3 regions of the Paraburkholderia sp. IMGN_8 genome follow, and region 2 is predicted to be linked to each of the others. Evidence: riboswitches for the same ligand, from Rfam matches in the RefSeq annotation. Region 2 holds a riboswitch; each other region holds the start of a gene.
The links. A riboswitch is a leader RNA that binds a small molecule or an ion and turns the genes downstream of it on or off. The one in region 2 is predicted to bind manganese.
Positions count from the first base shown of each region.

Region 1: it holds a riboswitch for manganese, as region 2 does, so the genes downstream of both, WN982_RS39640 (TMEM165/GDT1 family protein) here and WN982_RS04620 (TMEM165/GDT1 family protein) in region 2, are expected to answer to the same signal.
Region 3: it holds a riboswitch for manganese, as region 2 does, so the genes downstream of both, WN982_RS39660 (sodium:calcium antiporter) here and WN982_RS04620 (TMEM165/GDT1 family protein) in region 2, are expected to answer to the same signal.

Region 1 is NZ_CP150901.1:4,118,951-4,126,647, forward strand. It holds gene WN982_RS39610 (hypothetical protein) at 20-169, opposite strand; gene WN982_RS39615 (TlpA disulfide reductase family protein) at 168-692, shown strand; gene WN982_RS39620 (TlpA disulfide reductase family protein) at 749-1,078, shown strand; gene WN982_RS39625 (SCO family protein) at 1,071-1,700, shown strand; gene WN982_RS39630 (sialidase family protein) at 2,113-4,434, shown strand; gene WN982_RS39635 (sialidase family protein) at 4,730-6,232, shown strand; partial or broken gene WN982_RS39640 (TMEM165/GDT1 family protein) at 6,493-6,594, opposite strand; yybP-ykoY riboswitch at 6,603-6,791, opposite strand; gene WN982_RS39645 (DUF1289 domain-containing protein) at 6,862-7,080, opposite strand; gene dmeF (CDF family Co(II)/Ni(II) efflux transporter DmeF) at 7,084-7,697, opposite strand, start outside.
Region 2 is NZ_CP150900.1:947,492-955,188, forward strand. It holds gene pepN (aminopeptidase N) at 1-1,820, opposite strand, end outside; gene WN982_RS04615 (DUF4136 domain-containing protein) at 2,055-2,747, shown strand; gene WN982_RS04620 (TMEM165/GDT1 family protein) at 2,887-3,459, opposite strand; yybP-ykoY riboswitch at 3,517-3,686, opposite strand; gene WN982_RS04625 (beta-ketoacyl synthase chain length factor) at 4,269-5,012, shown strand; gene WN982_RS04630 (1-acyl-sn-glycerol-3-phosphate acyltransferase) at 4,996-5,790, shown strand; gene WN982_RS04635 (phosphopantetheine-binding protein) at 5,765-6,064, shown strand; gene WN982_RS04640 (acyl carrier protein) at 6,068-6,319, shown strand; gene WN982_RS04645 (hypothetical protein) at 6,319-6,978, shown strand; gene WN982_RS04650 (AMP-binding protein) at 7,061-7,697, shown strand, end outside.
Region 3 is NZ_CP150901.1:4,126,857-4,134,553, reverse strand. It holds partial or broken gene WN982_RS39685 (IS5/IS1182 family transposase) at 1-129, opposite strand, end outside; gene WN982_RS39680 (hypothetical protein) at 208-402, shown strand; gene WN982_RS39675 (TIGR03118 family protein) at 1,011-2,093, opposite strand; gene WN982_RS39670 (plastocyanin/azurin family copper-binding protein) at 2,851-3,267, opposite strand; gene WN982_RS39665 (hypothetical protein) at 4,558-4,626, shown strand; gene WN982_RS39660 (sodium:calcium antiporter) at 5,582-6,592, opposite strand; yybP-ykoY riboswitch at 6,674-6,845, opposite strand; gene WN982_RS39655 (metal/formaldehyde-sensitive transcriptional repressor) at 6,959-7,234, shown strand; gene dmeF (CDF family Co(II)/Ni(II) efflux transporter DmeF) at 7,243-7,697, shown strand, end outside.

The DNA of each region.
Region 1 (7,697 bases), on a different replicon from region 2:
TCCAGGTGCGGGCTCGATCTCAAGTCGTGGTCGCTGCAACGCCGGCTGCGTAAGCAGCAACATCGGTCATCCGGTGCCAGATGCATTGCGCAGCGATGGTCTGTACGGTTTGCCGGCATCTGGAGCCCGAAACGTTGACCGGCAGGTTGTTGGTGGGGAGTTTTATCATGGCTGGCCTTCGCAGGTTCAGGTTTTCAGTTAGCGGGATCCTCGCGGCTCTCGCGATCGCCGTCCTTGCCGCGGCGGCGTATATGACTCTGGGCAGGACAGAAACCGTTCCCGACGCGACGTTCACGTTGATGTCGGGGCAAAAGCTGAGTACCGCTGACCTGCGCGGCAAGGTGTACCTGGTCCATTTCTGGGCCACGAGTTGCGCAACCTGTATCAAGGAAATGCCGCAGATGATTCAGACCTACAACCGGTTCAGGGGCGAACACTTTGACTTCGTCGCAGTGGCGATGAGCTATGACCCGCCGTTGTATGTCAGGAATTACGCAGAGACCCATCATCTGCCGTTCAGGATAGTGATGGACGCGGACGGCAGCCTTGCACAGCAGTTTCATAACGTGCAACTCACTCCAACAACGTACGTCGTCGACGGGAAAGGCAGAGTCCTCAAGCGCATTCTTGGAGAGGCCGATTTTCCCGAACTGAACCGGATGATTGGCGAAGCGCTCTCGGAGTCGACGTAAGGAGAGCGCGGTAAAGACGCGAGGCTGGGCCGCCTGCCGGGACCTGGGCTGAGGAGATGCCAACGCTGGACCGCCTACAGGCAGCGCTGGGCGGACCGCACTTCGCAGTCGTCGCGGTGTCCGTTGACGCGGGCGGCTTGCCGGTGGTTCAAGCGTTCTTTCGCGAGACCCGCGTTAATCACCTGCACCCGTATCTGGACACCTTCCACGACGCGGCGGCCTTGATCACGACCGGCATTCCGATCACCCTGCTGGTCGACCGTAACGGCCGCGAGGCGGGCCGCAAGCTGGGGCCCGCAACGTGGGACGACCCGCGAATGCTACAGCTGATACGAGGCTACTTGCCGGCGTGGACCGCAGGAGAGGAGACGAAAGCCCATGAGTAAGTTGCCGACAGACCGACGCCTGTATATCGCCCGGGGCGTCCTTTCCGTCGTACTGGCGTTGGCACTGGTCGCCTGCGACGACCACGCCGGCTCTTCAACGACATCGCCACGATTCGTGTCCTCCGACATCACCGGCGTCCGCTGGGGGCGCGATTTTCATTTGATCGATCACACTGGCAAACCGCGGAGCCTCGCCGACTTCAAGGGGAAAGTAGTAATGCTCTTCTTCGGCTACACCCATTGCCCTGACCAGTGTCCGACCACCATGGCCGAGATGGCGGGGGTGCGCAGCAAGCTGGGGGAAAACGGCCGCCGGGTGCAGGGCCTGTTCATCACTGTCGATCCCAGGCGTGATACCCCGCAGGTGCTGGCGCAATACGTTTCCGCGTTCGACCCGAGCTTTCTCGGTCTCTACGGCGACGAGAACACCACGGTGGCCCTGGCCAGCGAGTTCAAGTTCTACTACCGCGCGCAGCAGGCCGACGCGCAGGGCAACTACAGCGTCGATCACGGTAGCGCGATCTACGTATTCGATTCGGCAGGCCACTTGCGTCTATTGATGAGCCCCGGGACGAGCATCGATGCGATGGCGGCCGATGTTGGGCTTCTGCTGAAGGAGTGAACAATGGTGGCGATGCAAGTCATTCACGTGTCTGCAGCCGCCCTGACCGCGAAAGCCCTGTTTCAGCGCTGACAGCCATGTCTCGAAAACCCACGGCCGAACTGCAGTTGTCGCCCCTCCGTTGACTGCCGCATGCTGGCCCGGCGCGAAACGCTATACATGGTACGCGAGTACGCCCGCACCATGCTTGATGCCCACTGACCACCGCTCCCCTATCAGGGTCGTCCGGGCCATCGAAAAATTTGAGGTAGTCGACTGCGAATCTGGCCGGGTCAGTTCGTCTTGGAGCTAACAACAACGGGGATTCGTAGTCCGATCCCTCTCCGAGAGTCGACCACGGATGCAAGACCATTTCCCGAGGTGGATAAGAGAACGGAGAGGCTACTGCCAATGGCGTTACCCAGGAGGAACGATGCTCCCGCTGATTCTTGGACCAAGATACAACATCCGCGTCACCTGCGATGCCAGCCCCAGCAATGACCGAAGTGAATCGACGATAGAAGTCAATCCGACCAATCCGTACAACATGGTCGGGTCGTCCAAACGATTCACCGACCCGCACACCTATGCGTTCTCGCTCGCCGCGTATTCGACATTCGACTCGGGCCGATCGTGGCAGGAGGCTGCGCCCCTCGGGCTCCTCGCGGGCTGGGACGGCGTTTCGGATCCGACGGTCGCCTTCGATGATGTCGGCGGCGCATATCTCGTCGCTCTGCCGTTTCAGGGACCCGAGCCGATGGCCATAGCGGTGTACAAGTCTACGGACGGCGGTTTGACCTGGTCTGCACCGAACCTCATTCACTCAGCGCCTGGCGATGACAAGCAGTCGGCCGCAGGCGATACCAATCCCGGCAGCCCGTATCATGGCCGTGTTTACGCCGCCTGGGACGGTCCGGGTGGCATGCTCTTCGGGCGCACGATCGACTATGGGGCCAGCTGGCGCGGGACCGGAGCGAACCCGGTCGGAACGTCGCTTGCGCCGGCCTCGTTCGGACCCCAGGTCGTCGTGGCCGCGGACAGTAGCGTCTACATCTTCTTCATCGCCGGCACCGACATTCAGTTCGTCAAATCCACCGATGGCGGGGATTCGTTCTCGAACCCGGCCACCGTTGCGAGCGGAATCACGGGCTTGCCCGGCCAGCTACCCGGTGGGTCGTTCCGGACGCCCACGGTCGCGACGGCGTGTGTTGGGGTCAATGCGACGGACCTGGTTGTTGCCTGGGCCGACTATCGACAGGGAGTCGCCCGCATCTACTATGCGCGCTCCAACAATGGCGGCGCCGTCTGGCAGGCGGGCAGTGGCTCCGGCATGCCGCTGATGAGCGGCGGCGCTGTCTCTGCCCCCGATCAACATGAGTTCCAGCCGCAGCTTGCCTGCACGCCCCAGGGAGACGTCGGCTGCGATTTCTATCTCTTCGGACCGAAGGGAGGCGGCACGACACCGCTGATCGACGTTGTCCTGACAGCGTCGGCCGACAACGCGGCGACCTTTGTGGATCGGGCCACCGTGACCGAGATGCCGTGGGACCCCACAGTGGATGCCGTCTGGGCGCACGGAGATCCTAACGTCACCTTCATTGGCGATTACTTCGGTCTGGCCGCGAGCCCGCTCGGGTTCTTCCCGTTCTGGATGGACACTCGCACCGGAACCCAGGAAATGTTCACCGCGCGCGTCGCGGTCCGGCCCGCGAACGTCTACATTCGAGACTCCTCAAGCGACACTGGTACGGTACCGTCACCCGGCAATCATTGGGAGGCTCCGGATCTAATCGTGCGCCGGCAGCAGGACGGCAACGCTGTCTGGGTCGATCAGGATCTGCTGCGCGACGGTGTGACGGATCATTTCATCTACGGCAAGATCACCAACCTCGGGCCCAATCCGGCGGAGAACGTCACGCTCGCGGTCACCGTGGGCAACTATCCCGCGCTCGATGCGCTGCCCGGGCTGGAGTTTCGTTATCCGCAGGACTGGTATCCGGGCGACTGGCAGACGGCTGCGGTCCAGCAGAGGCACCTGTACCTCGGTGAGAGTGCGCCGATGAATCTGGCGGTGGGCGCCACCCGTATCTTCGGACCCATTCGCTGGCCTGCCGCCCAGATTCCTCAGGAGGGCACCTGGCACCCATGCCTCCTGGCCGAGGCGCGCGGGGACAACAACGACTCCGCAGGCGGGCTTGATGGTGCGCCACTGCTGGTCTCGCCCGGTACGTGCGACTACGGCAGCTACTTCTGGGGCGACAACAACGTCTGTCAGCGCAACCTGTCCTATGCGCATGTCTTCGCCGACGCCGAGAGCCTGATCGAGTTGCCCTTCATCATCGGCAGCCCGTACAGTCACGCAAAGCTCATCGAGGTCATCGTCCAAAAGGGCCACAGGCTCGACGACGTTCCGATGATTCTCGAAGTGCTTCCGCCCAGGAAGGGAGAGAAGCCGCCTGTACCGGACAGGAATCACATGCACGGCGCGAAGCTTACTGGCAAGCATTGGAACCTGACCCATCGAGTGGCAGGAGTCGGCTTTGCGGTTGAACCAGGGCAGACGGTTCGCTTGAAGCTGTCGGTCAAGCTTCCCACGGCATTCGATCTCGACGCGCCGACAAAGCTGACGATCTTCCAGCGCAATGACGGCCATGTCACCACCGGCAGCGCTACCCTGGAACTCGTTCGCGGTCATGTCGAGCACGCGAGCCACGAACCGAAACAACGTGCTTCTTCGGCGCGCAAAAAGGGGTGATGACGCCGCGTACCATCGGCCTCCCGCTCTTACTACGTGCACGTTACAAAATCGGCCTGCCTGCATCGTTGACTACACGTGATTTTGCGAGGCACCTTTTCCGAGCTGGGTTGATCGAGCCGGGCTGTCGGGCTCGACTGGCCAGTCGTTACCGTCCGGGGCCTTGTTATGGTTCTGGTCACGTCTTCGTGACCAGAACCATGAATGGAGGTTTCGCGGCGGACAATCACTCGACCTTTCGAATTATCGATAAGGGGGGATCATGTCGAATATCCAGGTCACGCACGATTCGAGCGTGAACAACGCGAGAAGCGAAAGCAATATCGTCGTCAATCCCAATAACCCGAAACAGATTGTGGCGGGATCCAAGAAGTTCCGGGACATTCACAACTACGACTTCATTCTGGCCACCGAATACTCCACGGATGGTGGCCTCTCATGGCGTGATTCGGCCGCCTTGACGCTATCCGGTTTTACGCTTCTCACCGACCCTGCGCTTGCCTGGGACGATGTGGGAAACGTTTATCTGGTCGGTCTGTCGGGCAACAATCCGCCGACCTTCGACACGGTCGGTATCGTGATCTACCAGTCGTCGGATGGTGGACAGACCTGGAGCGCTCCGCTGCCGATCCACAACAGCGTTGGCGATGACAAGCAGTGGGCGGCAGGAGACACGAATCCGTCGAGTCCGTTTCGCGGCCGTGTCTATGCAGTCTGGGACGACGGATCCGACATGCGGTTCGCTCGCACCACAGACCATGGCGCGACCTGGATCGGTGCGGGACCTGGCGTGACTCCCGCCGGCACGGTGCTCGTCAATGATTCGTTTTCACCGGACATAAGAGTCGCGGCCAACGGTGACATCTATATCGTCTGGATCGCGGGAAGCGAGATCAAGATGATCGTGTCGACGAACGGAGGCGACAGTTTTGCGCCGGCGGTATCGCCGGCCACGGGCGTGACGACACTCAATGCCGGATTGCCTGCCCCTCATGGGTGGCCGGTGTTTCCCGGCGGAAACTTTCGCGTGCTCACGATCCCATCGGCCAGCGTCTTCGGGAGCACGGTCGCCGTGGCATGGGCGGACTTCCGCCAGGGCGTGTCCCGTATCTATTGCGCAGTGTCGCCAGACGGTGGCGCCAGCTGGCCCACCGGTCTCTCAGGAACGCCGCTGCTGGCAGGACCGCTACCCTCGAATTTGCAGCACTTTCACCCGCAGATCGTCATCGATCCCAGCGGCGTGATCGGGTGCGCCTTCTACGAGTTCGGACCCAAGCCGTCGACACCGCTCATCGATGTGATCATCGCCCAGTCGGTTGATGGCGGGATCTCGTTCGATCGTGCCACCGTGACAGACCAGCCGTGGGATCCGGCCATCGACGCACCGTGGTCGCATGGAGATTCCAACGTCACCTTCATCGGTGACTACTTCGGGCTGGACGCCAGCACGCGGGGATTCTATCCGCTCTGGACGGACACTCGGACCGGTATCCAGGAACTCTGGACCGACATCGTGCCGGCCCGTGTACAGGTCAGGATTCCGCCCGGCCTGTATGGGCAGGTCGCCCAGATTCTGGACGGCATCATTCAGGACGGCGGTGGCGACGAAATCGTGGGCGGGCATATCGTACATATTCCGCCCTGGGGACCCGAACTGGATATTCTGCTGGGTGTCGCGATCCAGCGGATCGCCACGCTTGTCGCCAGCCCCGGGGGTATCGGCATTCAGAGAGCGGCCATGGCCATGGTGGCGCATGTCGCTCAACAGGAAGTCAAGCGTCTTGAAGGCAAAGGATAGGCGACCAGCGCGAAGTGTGAAGATTCGCCAACGTGCTGACGTCTGTCGTCACGGCGGCTGCACGTCGGCGTCCACATTTTCGCGCGATGCAAGACTACCTCGGATAGACGTGCGCAGCTGTGCGTCAGCGTGAGCGGCGTGCGCGATTCACCGTATCGACGGCGGTGGATCGCGTTGCGTTGGTGGCGATGCGCTTCAGATCTGACAGGCGCGATCGAGTCGGCCCGTTTGCGCCGGCGAGCCGTGCGGATCCGTGAACATGGCCTGCGATATCGTGCAGCAAGCACGAGGGATAGCAATTGAGTTTTGTCGCCAATTTCGGCGAGACCGACCACACTGGTCGAGACTATGAAGGATTGCATGGGTTGTTTGTACCCGGGCCGCGCTGTAAGAACGCGATGACGCGCATTCCGGCGACCCGGTCAGGTCGGAATGCGTGTCATCGGTCTTGCCAGGCATCTAGCTGCGCACGCCATAGCGGGTCTTTCGACTCGCCAAGTATGTTGACGTGCGCCCTCGAACATTGCGTTCGAGGCGGCTACTCCCCAATGAGCGGGTGCGATTCTATCGCGCAGGGTGTTACAGAAGTAAGTCGTCAGAATGAAGCGGTGGCGGCGCTCCACATCGATTCAGGTGTCCTGCGTTCGCTGTTGTTCGGACGATAACACTGGAGATTCTCGCTGCAGCTTGGCCTGTCGTCGCGCCCGGTCGTTAATCACCTGATGGCGCCGGTGGTCGGTCATCTTCTTCCACCCTCGAATTTCATCGAGAGTACGAAAGCACCCGACGCACAATTTGCTCTTGCCATCGAAGGCACACACATCGATGCACGGCGACTTGACTGCCATGGTTCAGGCCGCCGCTTGTGAAGGTTGCACTTCAACAGTGACATGCGAGAGCCCCTTGAAGCGCTCGAGCACGGCATGATAGAAGCGCGAGTCCCGCTGGGGTTCACCTGTTGCCACCGACACCACGGCGCTCATGTGACCCGGACCCACCCGCCATACGTGCAGGTCGACGACCTTGTCGCCACGGTCCTCGATAGCATGACGCACGTTCTCCGCGATACGTCGGTCGGAGTTCATGTCGAGCAGAATCGCGCCGGTGTCGCGCATCAAGCCGTAGGACCAGTTTGCAATTACGAGTGCACCGATGACACCCGCCAGCGGGTCCATCCACAGCCAGCCGAACGCGCGCGCCAGCACCAGACCGATGATTGCCAGCACGGAAACCGCGGCATCGGCCATGACGTGAATGTAGGCCGACCGGATGTTGTGGTCGCGGGTCGCTGCCTCATGCGCGTCGTGGCCGTGCTCATGTTCTTCGAATTCGACTTCGTGCTCGCCGTCCGGCATCCGCACGATGGCTTTGAAGGCGTGCGGCTCAGGAATGTCTTCCTTCGATTCCAGATAGCCACCACGGTCCGCCAGCGCGAATACCTGTTGCGTGCCATCGGGTCGCACCG
Region 2 (7,697 bases):
GGCGCGCCGGCCGCCGCGCGCCCGGCCAGCGCCAGCAATTCGCGCGTGGCGAGCCGTTGACCGGCTTCCCAACGGTTGAATGGATCACTGTCATGCGCGAGCAGGAACGCCAACTGGTCGACCGAATAGTCGTACTCGACGATCACCGGCGCCGAGAAATTGCGCAGCAACGAGGGTAGCGGTTCTTGCGCGACGTTGACGAACGTGAAGGTCTGTTCGGTCTGCGTGAATTCGAGCACCCGCGTGGTGGAGGGGCCGGCTTGGGCTTCACCTTCCATTTGCAGCGGCAGATCCGCGCCATCCTTGCCGATCAGGCCAATCGCGAACGGGATCAGCAGCGGTCCTTTTTGCGTTTCGCGCGCGGCCGGCGCGGCCTCGCCATAACCTTGCGTGAGCGTCACGCTGTAGCGTTGCTGCGCGGCGTCGTACCTGGTCCGAACGGACACGCGTGGCGTGCCGGCCTGGCTGTACCAGCGCTCGAATTGCGCGAGATCGCGGCCATTCGCATCGGCAAGCGCGTGACGGAAATCGTCGCAGGTCACGGCCTGCCCGTCGTGGCGCTTGAAGTACAGGTCCATGCCCTTGCGAAAACCGTCGCGGCCGAACAGCGTCTGATACATCCGCACGACTTCCGAGCCTTTCTCGTAGACCGTCATCGTGTAGAAGTTGTTGATCTCGACGTAGCTTTCCGGGCGTACCGGATGCGCCATCGGACCGGCATCTTCGGCGAACTGCATCTGGCGCAGCACGCGCACGTCCTCGATGCGTTTGGTGGCGCGCGCGGCTTCATCCGTCGCACCGCCGGCCATGTCGGCCGAGAATTCCTGATCGCGGAACACCGTCAGGCCTTCTTTCAGGCTCAACTGGAACCAGTCGCGGCAGGTCACGCGGTTGCCGGTCCAGTTGTGGAAGTATTCATGGCCGACCACTGCCTCGATGTTCGCGAAGTCGGTGTCCGTTGCCGTTTCAGGATTCGCCAGCACGTACTTCGTGTTGAAGATGTTGAGCCCTTTGTTTTCCATCGCGCCCATGTTGAAGTCGCTCACCGCGACGATCATGAAGCGGTCCAGATCGAGTTCGAGCCCGAAGCGCTCCTCGTCCCAGCGGATCGAGTGGGTCAACGAATCCATCGCGTGACGGGTCTTGTCCAGGTCGTGCGGTTCGACCCATACTTGTAACAGCTTGTCCTTGCCCGAGCCGCTCTTCACGCGTTCTTCGAGCGCGACCAGCTTGCCCGCGACCAAGGCGAACAGGTAGCTCGGCTTCCTGAACGGATCTTCCCAGCGGGCGAAATGGCGGCCGTCCGGCAGATCGCCTTCTTCGAGCAGATTGCCGTTCGACAGCAGCACCGGATAGTCGGTCTTGTTGGCGCGCAGCGTGACCGTGAAGGTCGCCATGACGTCCGGGCGGTCGAGGAAATAGGTAATGCGGCGAAAGCCCTCGGCCTCGCACTGCGTGAAGAAGTTGCCGCCCGACACATACAGGCCCGACAGCGTGGTGTTCTCCGCCGGATTGCAAATGCTAGTGAGCGTCAGTTCGAAAGCGTCGGGCACGTTGTCGAGGATCAAACCGTGCTCGTGCGCATGCGTACTGGTAAAGGGCGTACCGTCGATCGCGGCGCTGACGAACTCGAGTTGTTCGCCCATCAATTCGAAATGCGCGGCGCGGGGGGCGTCCGGATTGCGGCGCACGCGCATCGTGTTCTTGACGACGGTGCGTTCGGGGACCAGATCGAACTCCAGTGCGACGGTGTCGATCAGGAAGGCGGGCGGCGCGTAATCGGCGCGGCGGATCACATTGGGCGTTGCGGTATCGGCCATGGCGTTCTGTAGTGATGGGACTCGAGCCGTCACGCGCGAGAAGGGCACGCGAGCCGGGCTTGTCGAGCCATTGTACAAAGCCTCGGCGGATCGTGCGGGGCGAACTTTTTACCGAATCGCCAGGTCAGCGTATTATCGGTCGCGCCTTCGCGGGGCGCGCGCTTTAGCGCGCGAAAGCATGCGAACGCACGAACCCGGTCAAGACTGGCGATAACAGGCAACACGAGGTAGACCATGAACATCGATCGATGGACCCGCCGCGCCACGCTGCTGCTAGCGACGCTGACGGTGCTGCTGTCCGGCTGCACGACCTACGTGACCACCCAGGTCACGGCCTTCTCCGACTGGAGCGGCAACGACGCCACGCGGACCTATGCGTTCACCCGGGCGGCGGATCAAAAGAACAACCTCGAACTCTCCACCTACGAGCGCATTGTCGCCAATGAACTCGCGCCGTATGCGTTCCGTCTGGTCGACGCATCGCAGGCGCGTTATCTGGTTGGGCTGTCGTATGGCATTCGCTCGGACATGGTGACGGTGGCCGAGCCGGTCTACTACAACCCTTGGCCGGCGCCTTATTGGGGCCGGCCGTTCGACCCGTGGGGACCGTGGGGGCCGTACCCGGCCGGGTACGTGAATCAGAGCTACCCGATCTATACGCATCTGCTCGGCGTGCGGATCACCGAGCGTACAACCGGCAAGGAGGTCTATAACGTGACCGCGCGCAACTCCGGCGGCGAATCGTCGTTGGTGCGGGCCATGCCTTATCTGGCGCGCAGTGCGCTGGCCGACTTCCCGCTCGGCAACGGCGTCGTGCACACGGTGAAGATTCCGCTGGACAAGGACGGCGGGGCATCGAACGAGGTTGCCGGAACGGGCGCCGCGCCTGCCGCAGCGCCGGCGTCAGGCGCGAAGGTCGTGCAGTAAGCGAGCGCCTCGCTTACCTACGCGCGCTGCGGCGCAACAAAAAAAGCGGCCCGGCAGGTCATCCTTGCCGGGCCGCTTTGTTTTGCAGCTTGCCTGTGAGGCTAGCGGCCACCGCCACAGTCACTCACGGCCGCCCCGCTTAAACGCCGACACCGAACAACGCCATCGTCCCCAGAATCACGAACATCACGGCGGCGATGCCATGCACGAGCTTGGTCGGCAGCTTATGGGCGAAGCGGTCGCCGAGCAGGATTGCCGGCACGTTGGCGATCATCATGCCGAGCGTCGTGCCCGCCACCACGCCGAAGAAATCGTGAAAGCGCGCCGCGAGCGCGACGGTCGCGATCTGCGTCTTGTCGCCCATTTCCGCGAGAAAGAAAGTCACCACGGTCGCGCCGAACACGCCGAAGTGCGTGCGGCTGGTGTTGGCTTCTTCGTCGTCGAGTTTGTCGGGCACCAGAATCCACAGGCCCATCGCGATGAATGACGCAGCCAGCGCCCAGCGCATGATGGTTGGCGTGAGAAGCGAGCCGAGCCACGCGCCGAGGGCGCCGGCGCAGGCATGATTGACGAGGGTGGCGGCCAGCACGCCGAGAATGATCGGCAGCGGCTTGCGATAACGGGCGGCAAGGACGAGCGAGAGCAATTGCGTCTTGTCGCCGATTTCGGCGAGCGCGACCGCTCCGGTCGAAATGAGAAAAGCGTGATCCACGTTTTGATTGTCCCCGGGCCGAGATATGAACGAGCGACGACCCACGACACGCCGGGCCCTCTTACGGCGCGTGTGGATCATCGGTCTCGCCAGGCCAGAGGCTGCGGCTGCCATGGCCGTACAGGCCAAGTCTGTTGACAGGCGCCCCCGCGAATCGCACGCTCGACGCACCCAGATCACAGCGGCGCAGACGTGTCGCGGGGCGGCTACTCCCCAATGAGGGACGGAGTATAACAGGCCAGAATGCGCGACGCCCGAATCCGGCACTGCCGCCACCAATAAAACGCCGTAACAGTCCGTTTGCGCGAGCCGAAGCACCTGTGAAGCATTGCCATCGCGGCGAGCGGAATCGTCGAAGTGTGCCGAACTGAAACAGATGTATAGAAAGATAAATGAAAGCATGTGCGGCCACGTTTGCCGGGCGCTCTCAGCAGGACAGCCCGGCGCAAGCGGCTTTACAGCGCAATCGCGCGCGCAGAAGTGCCGCGGGAGTAGCGGATGGCTGACGTCAAGCCGCCCGTCGCACCCGCAATACGGATACAGATGGATACGTCTTTTGTGGCTGATTTAATCCAGAATATTCAGTATGATTCCGGCGACCACAGGGAGCCTTGAACAATCCACCGTAAAAGCGGCAATGGCGACTCAATAATTGGGGTCGTGTTCCGTTAACTCGCTGAACCTTATAAGAAGATTGGATTGAGCCCCGTTTGGAGATTGCCGATCCGCGCGGCGCGCACATGCTGTGACGGCTGTGTTTCCCGTCAGGCGTCCTCAGCCTCTCCTCGCTTCTACGCGCGAACACCGATATGCCCGATCTGCACTGGACCATTCCGGTCGCTCGCTGGTCTAGCTGGCCTGCTGCCGCATCTGCCGCACCCGATATCGGCTTCATCGAGCCGATCGTGCGGCGTCGCCTGAGCACTTTGTCCAGGATCGCCCTGAAGGTGGCGCATGATTGCGTGGCGCAAGATGACGTGCGGGTCGTGTTCGCCTCGCGCCACGGCGAATTGCGGCGCACCACCGACATATTGCGCTCCATCAGCGCGGGCGAGCCGGTGTCGCCGACCGCTTTCAGTCTGTCCGTGCTGAACGCGATGACCGGCGTGTTCGGCATTGCGCGCGGCGATCGCTCCGCCGCAAGTGCAATCTCCGCTGGCGCCGAAACGCTCGGCTATGCGCTGCTCGAAGCGTACGCACAATATGCGACGCAGCCTGCATCGCCGGTGCTGCTGGTGTACGCCGACGAACCGGCCGATCCCAGGTACGGCACCATTGAAGATGAAGTGCAGGGTGGTGCGATCGCGATCCTGCTGAACAAGGAAACGGCGGTGGGGCAACTCGTCTGCACGCTGTCCGGCGCGGATGCGGCGGCATCTGGCTCTGGATCTGCGCAAGCAAACCCGGCGGAAGCAGGTGCAGAAACAGACGCGGACGAGCGGTTTGCGACCCAGAGCCAGGCGCTGCAACACTGTCTCGACACTCGCAAATCCGCTGCGTGGCAAGGCACAGGCGTCACATGGCATTGGAGCTGGCATGACTGCGCGGCTTGATTATGGCTGGCGGTTCTGCGCGACAGGCATGGCGTTCGTGGTGTTTGGCATCTGCGGCGTGCTGTTCTCGGTGCTGGTGTTCCCGTTCGCGTGGCTATGGCCGCATCGGGTGTCGCGTCAGCGTGCGGTGACGAGCGTGATCCATTGGTTTTTCCGCGCGCTGGTCGCGGTGTTGCAGCGTATCGGCGTGATGGAGTTCGAGGTGTCGGGTGCACAGGTGTTGCGCGCGGCCGGGCCGGCGATCGTCGTCGCCAATCATCCGACTTATCTCGACGTGATGGTGCTGCTGTCGTTGACGCCGCGTGCCTGTTGCGTGGTGAAAAACGCGCATTGGAGCAACCCGTGTTTCTGGGGGATCGTGCGCTCGGCTGAATATGTGAGCAACGCCGATCCGTCGGCGCTCGTCGAAGCCGGCGCGCGGCAGCTTGAGGCAGGCTATACGATGATCATTTTTCCCGAAGGCACGCGCAGCCCCGCGCCGAACCGGCTGCACGCGTTTTCACGCGGTTTCGCGCATATGGCGCTGAAAGCCGGCGCGCCGATCGTGCCGGTGCTGATGGATTGCGATCCGCCGGCGTTCACCAAGCAGATGCGCTGGTACGACGTGCCGGCGCGTGCTTTCCGGATGCGCGTGAACGTGCTCGAGCCGCTTGGCGTCGAGCAGCTTGCGGCCCACGACACTTCACCGTCTCTCGCGGCGCGCAGCGTGACGAGCGCCATCGAAGCACACATTACTCAGCACCTGTTCGATTATGGATTCTTTAAAACTGGAAATTAAACAGCTTCTGATCGAAGCGCTCGATCTGGAAGACCTGAGCCCCGCCGATATCGACGACGACGCCCCGTTGTTCGATACGGACGGCATCGGTCTCGACTCGATCGACGCGCTCGAAATCGGCATCGTGCTGCGCAAACAATACCAACTGACCATCGCAGCGAACGATGAACGCACGCGCGAATACTTCCGTTCGATCAGTACACTGGCCGCGCTGGTCGCCAGTCAGCGCGCAGCGGCGCACGCTGTGAGCGAAACCACAAAGAAGGGGGAATAAATCGTGTCCGAGGCAGATATTCTTGAGCGCATCCGCGCCATCTTCAAAGAGAACTTCGCGATCGAGCCGGAACGCGTGACGCCCGAGGCGAACCTGTTCGAAGACCTCGATCTCGACAGCATCGATGCAGTCGATCTCGCGATCAAATTGCAGGAAATGACCGGCCGCCGCATCAAGCCGGAAGAGTTCAAGTCGGTGCGCACGGTCGGTGATGTGATCGGTGCGGTCGAATCGCTGCTGGCGGCGCAGGGCTGATGCCGTCCGTGCGCTCGCGCATGCAAGCGGCAGCCGGCCCTCGCGGCGAGGCTGCCCCCGGCGCCGAGCGCCGCTGGGCCGGGACCGTTGTGCAGGTCGCGTTGAAACTCGCGTATCCCGCGCTGATTCTGTGCGCGTGGCGTTGGGACACGCCGCGCTATGTCGGCTGCATGCTGTTCGCTATTTTGTGGCTGCAACGCTGGGCGGGCAGCGGCGCGGTCGCGACGTCGCTGCGGCGGCTCTCCGCGATCGATTGGGCCGTGGCCTTGCTGCTGAGCTGTGCATCCGCGGCGATCGTGCTGACCAATAGCGAGCTGCTGTTGCGCCTCTATCCGTCGCTCGTCAATCTGGGCCTGTTGATCGCGTTCGGCGCGACGCTCGTGCGCGGCCCGTCGATAATCGAAAAATTCGCCCGGCTGGGCAATCCGGATCTGCCGCCGGCCGCCGTGCGCCATACGCGCCGCGTGACGCAGGTGTGGTGTGTGTTCTTCGTGCTGAACGGCGCATTTTCCGTTTACACCGCTTTGTACTGGAGCCGCGCGAGCTGGTCGCTCTATAACGGTGCGATCGCGTACGGGCTGATCGGCGTGCTGCTGGTGGCCGAAGTGCTCTGGCGTTATCTGGTCGTGCTGCCGCGAGCCGCGCGTTCGGAGGCATGATGAACTACCCCCACGCTCACATTCGTTCGCTGCCCCCCAAGGGGGCCGCGGCCTCCCTTGGGGCGGCCCGGCGGGAGGCCGCATGATCGCGTTGCACGATCTGCTGTCGGCAACGCATGACGCCGTGGCCGGCAATGCGCCGGTATGCCGCGATGGCGGCGCGGTGTTCGACCGCGCGGCGTTTCGCGCGCGCGTGTCGAGCCTCGTTGCGAGGTTGCGCGAGCAGGACGCGAAACGCTACGCGCTATGCATCGACGATCCGTTCGACTTCGCCTGCGCGCTGTTCGCGTTGCTCGCTTGCGGCAAGGAGCCGGTGATCCCGGCGAATGCGACCCCCGGTTATCTTGCCGATCTTGCCGAAGCCTACGATGCCGTGTTGACCGACGCGGACCTGGCGGCGTTCGCGCTGACGCCGACCGATGCGCAAACAACCACCGATCACACCATCGATCCGCACGCCCCGTTGACGCTCTACACCTCGGGCAGCAGCGGCACCCCTAAGCCGATCCGCAAGACGCTCGCGCAGTTCAATGCCGAAGTGCATACGCTCGAAAAGCAGTGGGGCGCTTTGATCGGCGACGCGACGATGCTGGCCAGCGTGCCGCATCACCATATCTACGGCTTGCTGTTTCGCGTGTTGTGGCCGCTCGCCGCGGGCCGCGCGTTCGACCGTGCGATCAGCGTCGAGCCGCTGCATTTGCAAACGCAAATCGAGCAAT
Region 3 (7,697 bases), on a different replicon from region 2:
TGCGGCCATCGTTCGCACTGCCTGCCACCCCGGCACTCATCGCTGCGTGCCACGTGCGGCGTCACGTTGCGCGCGGCAATCCTTAACGAAGTCTCGCGTGTCGCACGCCTTGCCGGCACCGACCGTCTTGACAGGCGTTGGTGCACGGATGGGAATCTGAGAGGGTTGCGAGGCAAATTTCTGGCTTGCCAGTTCTGTGGGAATTCGATGCCCGACAAGCACAACGCCGCGCGCCGGCACCACATTCCGGAGATATCGTTCGGGATGGCGAACTGGCAGGAAGATGAAGACGGACTGAAGCAACGAGGCAGCCTGACGCCGTGGATCACTTCTGAGGTGCTGGAACAACGGACCGCGCCGTACCGGACGACGCCAGGCAGACAACGCGCTACCCGGGCCTGACCATCAGCACCTGCCTGATGTTGCGCACGGCATTCAGGATGCCGCTGCGTCAGGCCGAAGGCCTGCTGGAATCCGTGATCAGCCCGATGGGACTGACGCTCGACGGCAGTGCCCAGCGATGCGGCCGATGCAGCGCCCTCGCAGCGGGACGGCCATCTGGCCATGACCGGACACTCAGGGGCGGCTGGCTTGGCAGAACGCCACGGGTTATGGACGACGCGTTGGGTGAGACCACCCTGGGCCGATACAAGACGCTGGTCAGTGCGCAATTGCGGTCCGTGGCCTGGCGGCTCAACGCGCCGAGGGCCCCCGATCGGCGTGGCCGTGCTTAATCGCACGCGCGAAATCCGTGCGCCGTGAGCAGCAGCTCGCATAACGTACGGGAAAGGAAAAAGTTCGTCCTCGCTTCGCACCATGCAACAACGCTATCTTGCGATCATTAGCATCGTCGCAGGTCATCACTCGCCGGCTGAACTGCATGCAAATCTGCGGCCGTTTGCCACCGGGATCGCCGTAGCATTCCGGGACGCGCTCAAGGAACGCAAGGTGACTTCCGGGCACGCCCCAGTTCAGGTTTCGCAGTTCGCAACGAGCGTGAGCGACGATCGCTACATCTGCACGTCGATGCGTCCGTACACGCCATCCACTTCGCCGTTGGGTCCTGCGGCAAAGAACAGCGTGTTCGTGGGCTGGTTGTCGAGCCCGTTGCCGAAAGCGATCCCCCATAGCCCTGGCTCCACAATTACGGTTCCATCCTTCCTCTTGACGGTGCCGACGAATTGGCCGCTCACCGGATCGAAAGCGTTGATCGTGCCGTCGCCGAAGTTGCCGACCAGCATGTCGCCACTGAACGGACCGAAGTTGCCGGGCGCCTGCGCGACGCCCCAGGGCGCATTCAGCGGACCGGCCGATGCGAAGCGCTGCATGAGATTGCCCGCCGTATCGAATACGTCGACGAAGCCGAGGCCCGGGCCGTCGAGATTGTCATGCATCGCGGCATTCTGTTTCGCGTAGGTCACGAAGAGCTTCGATCCGATTGCCTGGATGCCGAACGGTGCGAACCCGGCCGGTAACGTCGGATCCTGAAACTTGCCGGGCGTCGCGACTTTCTTGAAGGTCCTGTCGAAGACGTCGATCTTGCTGTTGTGAAAATCGGCGGCATACAGGAAGTTCGCGCCGCCGTTGCTCGCGAGGGCGAGCCCCTTGTAGACCGCGCCGCCGCTGCCGTCGTCGAACATCGTGATCGCGGCCGTCAGACTGACCGCGGGCGACCAAGCAGTAACCGTGCCGCCCTCGCCCACGAAGATAAAAACACCCACGCCGGACTTGCCGCCCTGGCTGACGATGAAATCCGTGGTGCCGTTGAAAACGATGCCTGTCGGATTCGCCGGACCGGTGCTGCCGTCCGGAATGCTGACGACGAGCGATTGCGGCACGCCGTTGCCATCGTAGAGCGTGGCGACCGACGTTGCGTTGTCCGCGACCCAGAAGAAGCCCTTCGGATTGAACGCGATGCCCCAAGGGTTTTTCAGGTTCGCGTCGACGTGCAGCGCGGGGACGGCCCCATCCGAAACCAGCGCGGTCGCTGTGAACGATTGCACAGTGATCGATCCTGAACCGCCACACGCGACAAGACTCGCCAAAGCCGCACCGCCCGCCACGATGCTCAACACCTTAAGCAGAGATTTCATAACAGCACTCCTCACCTGACCGAGGGATGATCGAGGACCAACGCGAATACTGAACGTGCGGTGACGCGACTTTATTCCCTCGCCGGCGAACTATTTCGGGGTGCGCGATGGGTTTGCGTTCGGCGGTCAGTCGGCCGAACGGCACACAAGGGCCAACAGATCAAGGAACGCACAAAAGCTGAACTTGCGGTAGCCTCCAGCGCCGGGTCGTACTGACTGAGGCGTGCGGCGCCGTTCAATCGCGCGCGCTTTAGCAGCGCGTTCTGCGCGTCGCGGCCGTTGGGCGCTTGCCGCCGTTCCGCCCCCTTAAGGGGAGCCTGGGTGCAATCGGCACCCAGGTGACCATCGCGCAAGAGATCAAGCACCGCGGCGGTGACTGCTTATCCGTGGGCAAGGACCATCAACCCAGCGTGGATCGGTCCATGCCTACCGGCAAAGCCCAGGTTTGGGCGCCCAAGGTCATGCACACAATCAGGAAAGGCCAGCTCATAGCGGCTCGGGGTACAACGCCATCCGCTGCCCGGCAGTCGTTTCACTCGCCGCGTAACGCCGCCTTACGTGGACTCAACGTTCTTCCCGCGACAAACCCACCGAAGCAGGCTTGCCTTGGCTACGGGTCTTCCGTCGCATTCACCCAGTCCTTCCATTTGAACCAACTCGCGCCTGAACCCGTTTGCGTCCACAGCCTCCGACCGACCCCAAGCCATCGGCGATAAGTGAACCGTGGCGCGTCAAAGAACGCGTGGAGCAGGCCGCGTCACGGCATGACGACCAGAGACGTATGCATCCCCATAGCGTAGTGACCGGGCTTGTTGCAGATCAGCACGTAGCGGCCTGGTGCCAACTTGAGCGTCATACGCTTGCCCTTGCCGGGCGCCATGTCCTCCACCTCTCCCATTTTTTTGAACTGGCTCTCTGGTACTTTCCCGTTTTTAACTGGCAGCTTGTCGGCGGCCAGGTCAGTTTTTAGCACGACCAGTTCGTGTGTCTGAGCGCTGTCCGGTGCGTTGCTTACCTCGAACATGACTGTGCCTGCCTTGACGCGACTCATATCAAGCTGGATCGCATTGCTAAGCAATGTGGCTTTTATCGTCTCTTTTGCGTAAACAGGGCTGCAAACGAGACCGAGCGCGGCCACGCCAAGGAAGACCGCGATGTGTGGACTGGAGATCATGACGTTTTCCTCTGCAAATCGCCGCGGGCTTCCGCATGCGGCAGGTTGCCCACGCGTCATGCCATGGCCGGGCGCTTCGTTGAGAAGGGTCGGACGAAGCGCAAAGAAACGACGTGCGGTCCATCGACCGCAGCACGAGTCAATAGCTAACGGCAGAGCGTTGCTCACGCCGCCGTCCGGGTCGTAGTCGTCGCAAGAGGCAATGAATTTCAGGCGCGGGTGCGCTTCGAGGACTGACCATTGCGCCCGCCTGCTCACTACGGTACTAAAACGTCCAGCGCAACGCGGTTATTCCTATGACCAGGAATTATTTTCATGTCGGTCACTGTCCAATGAAGACGCATGGCGGACAATGACGCACCCCAGTGCATCGGAACTGTACGCGCCCGTTTCGTGCAACGCCAATGACCACCGCGGACACTGACGCGGGCGTCGACAGCCGGCCGGGCCACACGCCGATTCGCGGCAGGGCAGGGCCCACGATGGGCGTTGCCGCTGCAGGCGTACGCGAGCCGTTGCCACCGGCGACACACCGAGGCAGATCATTGGCACGCTGACGCTGTAGCGCGCAACCAGTCCGATGAACCTGAACTCAATTCATTCGAGTGCCTGTTAAACGCAGAGGTCAAGTACGACGTGTGCGGCACGGATGCGAAGCGCGAATTCGACTGCGCCGATGTCGGCATGAACTGATGCAAACAATACGGCTTGAAGGCGCTGGTTGGACCGGAGGTACAGGTGAAAGCGTCAAACAGAACCGACGTGCGTCAGGTGCGTCAGCGCAAGGCGGCCTGCGGCCCGCTTTTGTCGGTTGGTGCGCCCGGAAGAAGTCTGAACCCTGGCCGATCAACGACGGTTCGAGCCCGACCACAAGGTGGACCTTTGTGCCGAAAACAATATCGACTTCGTCACACCGTGAGTTCACCCCATCCGACTGGAATATATCGGTCACGCCGCACGTTTATTAACAGTAGTGGCGTGCGATGCTCTGAGTCCGCTCCGTCCCGGGATGCCGTTCCTGACCGGGAAGAAGACGACATGCCAGGAACCCTGATCGTGCTGGCCGCGTGCGCGAGCCTTGCCGCTCCCCCTGGCCGACGTGCTCAGGACCGACGTCGGTAAATGGGTCGACGAAGGACGGTAGGACCCGTTACACCATCGACAAGGACACGCGTGCCCGGCAAGGGTGCGTGCGAGTGCGCTTGTGCCGCGAACTGGCTGCCGACGCATCGCGGATGTGTATGACGAGGCGACCCGGCATACAAAGGACACCGCCTGTACCGGTTTGCAATGGACAGGAAGTCCGGTGAGATGAACGGCGACGGCTTCAAAGGCATGCGGCACATGGCGAAACCGTAGGTCAGACAGTGAGCGCGCTGGTCGCGCTCACAGGAGATGACGATGAAAGCGACTCGACTATTTGCAGCATTCCTGATGGTTTTCGCGGTCGCCGTGGCGGGGTGCTCATCAGACGGGAGCATGCATGGCGACGGCGCGACGTCCAGCGGTGGTAGCAGCAGTAGTGGTGGTCGCGGATATTGATGTTGCTGACGACGTCGTAGGGGCGGGATTGCCTCCATGCGTTTCGAGACCGACCTGGCAGCCCCGGGCGGGGCGACGAGCGGGTCCTGCGCGACGGATCGGCGGAACCCCGAATACGGCTTCCAGTGACACCGAGTACGGCGAAATGTTCGCGCAACGGTCTATCAACTCGAAACGTATAAGTCCAATCGCGGTCACGCCACGCTGATTGCAATCCTGCCCGGCACCGCGGCGACCCCGAACGACGTGATTCTCAACCTCAATGACTGGCTGAGCGGTTCGTTCTTTACCAAGGCCAGGCACAAGTACGAGACGCGCCTTACCGCAGAGGGCAAGGCGGTCAACGACAAGGTTCGTATTGCTTAGCGGACATCCGGATTCACTGTTCGACGTCAGGCGGCTCCGTCGGGACATTTCAGGGCCTTCGCAAAGAAATCCGACGTGCCGACATTGCCGGACTTCGATGCAGACGCGAGCGGCATGTCGCCCATCGATTGCGTCGCCGATACGCCAGGATCGATATGCCAGCCGGTGCGCGTTTCGCTTTTCAGCTAGCCGGCACTCCGTTTCAACCGCTGGTCGAGAATTGCCACGGCGAGACCGACACCGCTTCCAGCGGTAGAACAGCCCAGCGACTATGCGGGCCGACACCGTGCCCGGCAGAGTCCTGGCGAGCGGTGTCGTCGTGCGCCTGACAGCGCAGGCGCGGGGAGCGCCGTGGAGGCAGCGTTGAAACGCGTATCCATAGAAGTGTGTACGCGGTGTCGGGCGATTACCGCGTCAGTGTGAGGAAAAGGTAGCCCAGATAGAGTAATCCATTCATCAGCAACGCCCGGACCGCCAGGCCGCCCGCTCGCGCGTTAATGCGCAACCAGGCAGCAGCAATCAGCGTGATGATGACGCCCGTTAGCACCTCCACACGCGGTTCCCATGGCGTCAGCATGATGCCGATGGCGGGTAGCAGCGTGCCCTGAAATACCATCGCTCCGGTGATGTTGCCGAATGCCAGCGTGTCCTTTTTGCGTCGAATCCACAGAATGCTGTTCACCTTCTCGGGCAGTTCCGTCGCAATGGGAATGATGATGAGCGACAGCAAGAGTGCCGATATACCAAGCGCATGCGACACACCTTCCACGCCGTGAATGAAGCCTTTGGCTCCACCGACAAGCAGCGCCACACCGACCGCCAGTTGCACGAGGATTGTCAGGAGGTTGGTCGGAACCCCAAGTCGCGCCAGAAACATGGTGCCCGGCGCCTCCGTGCCGTGTCCGCTTTCGACAAGCTTCTCCGATGCGCGGAATGTCATCACGACATACAGCACGTAGATACCGACCAGCCCGACGCTGAATAGCGCGCGCACGTACCACTCGTCATGCGGTACGAACATCGCCACAGCAGCGAGCCCGAACGCAGCAAGAAAATAGTTCATGTCGCGCACGAATCCGCTTCGCTCCGGCACGACGGACCCGCGCAAACCGCGCGTACGAACGATGGCCAGCGTCATCAGGAACGTGGTCAGTGTGGCCAACATCAGCGGCGCGCCCAGGATGGCGCCGACACCGATTTCTTCATTGACGCTCTTGCTCGATGTGCCGCCGGCCAGCGCGAGCAGCGGCACCATCGTCTCGGGCAGCGCGGTCCCCACAGCGGCAAACAGTGAGCCGGTCACGCCTTCAGAAATCTTGAGGCGCTCGCCCAGATGTTCCAGCGCGTTCGTGAATACCTCGGCTGCGACCAGGATGACGGCCAGCATGAGAACCAGTTCAAGGAACAGCTGCGTCATGCTGCACCTCCGCCTGAGCGAGTAGGCGCGAGCGCAAGACGAGTGGGGTTGAAGCGGGAAGTTGGGAAGCACATGGGCCCTCCGGGGTCGGACGTCGACAAACCATGGCGCATCCGCCGCCGTCCGACCAGGAACGACGCAATGCACCCATGGTCTCGCCAAACCGAACCGGCCGAGTGCGCCACGACCAAAGGCCGAGTATGTTGACGCGCTCTCCTTCCGGGGCGGAAGGAAGGCTACTCCCCAAAAGATGAAGCAGAGTCTAACGCAACCGCATTCTTTCAACAAGCTTTCCGTTGCGATGAATTGATATACCCCCCTACCCTATCCGATATATACTCCCCCACGGTATATCGGAGGTCATCAATGAGCCACACCATTCGCGAGAAACAGAAACTGCTCAACCGCGTCCGCCGCATCAAGGGACAGGTTGAAGCCATCGAACGAGCGCTGGAAGAGGAGCGCGGATGTGTCGACGTGCTGCAGCAAATCACGAGCTGTCGTGGGGCGATGAACGGCCTGCTGGCGGTCGTGCTCGAAGACCATATCCGCACCCATCTCGTGGACGCTGATACCAACGAAGAACCGGCCGGCAGTGCGACCGACCAGCTCATCGAAGTCGTCCATAGCTATTTCAAGTAGAGTCAAAAATGAGTGATTTCAAAGACGCCGCGTTCGGCGCGGGACATGACCACATCTTTCTGGGTGCTGGCCATGAGAAGAACGAGCGCAAGACGTGGGCGGTGATCGCGCTGTGCAGCGCGATGATGCTGATCGAAATCGTCGGTGGGAGTATGTTCGGGTCGCTTGCGCTCGTGGCCGACGGTCTCCATATGTCGACGCACGCAGGCGCCATGCTGATTGCCGCGCTCGCTTACACGTATGCACGCAGGCACGCCACCGATTCCCGCTTCGTGTTCGGTACCGGCAAGCTTGGCGATCTCGCCGGATTTACGAGCGCCATCGTGCTGGCAATGATTGCCGTGCTCATTGGCTACGAGGCGGTTGCGCGTTTTCTGTCACCCGTACCGATCCACTTCGGCGAAGCGATTCCCATCGCGGTGGTCGGCCTGCTGGTTAACCTGGCAAGCGTGTGGCTGCTGAG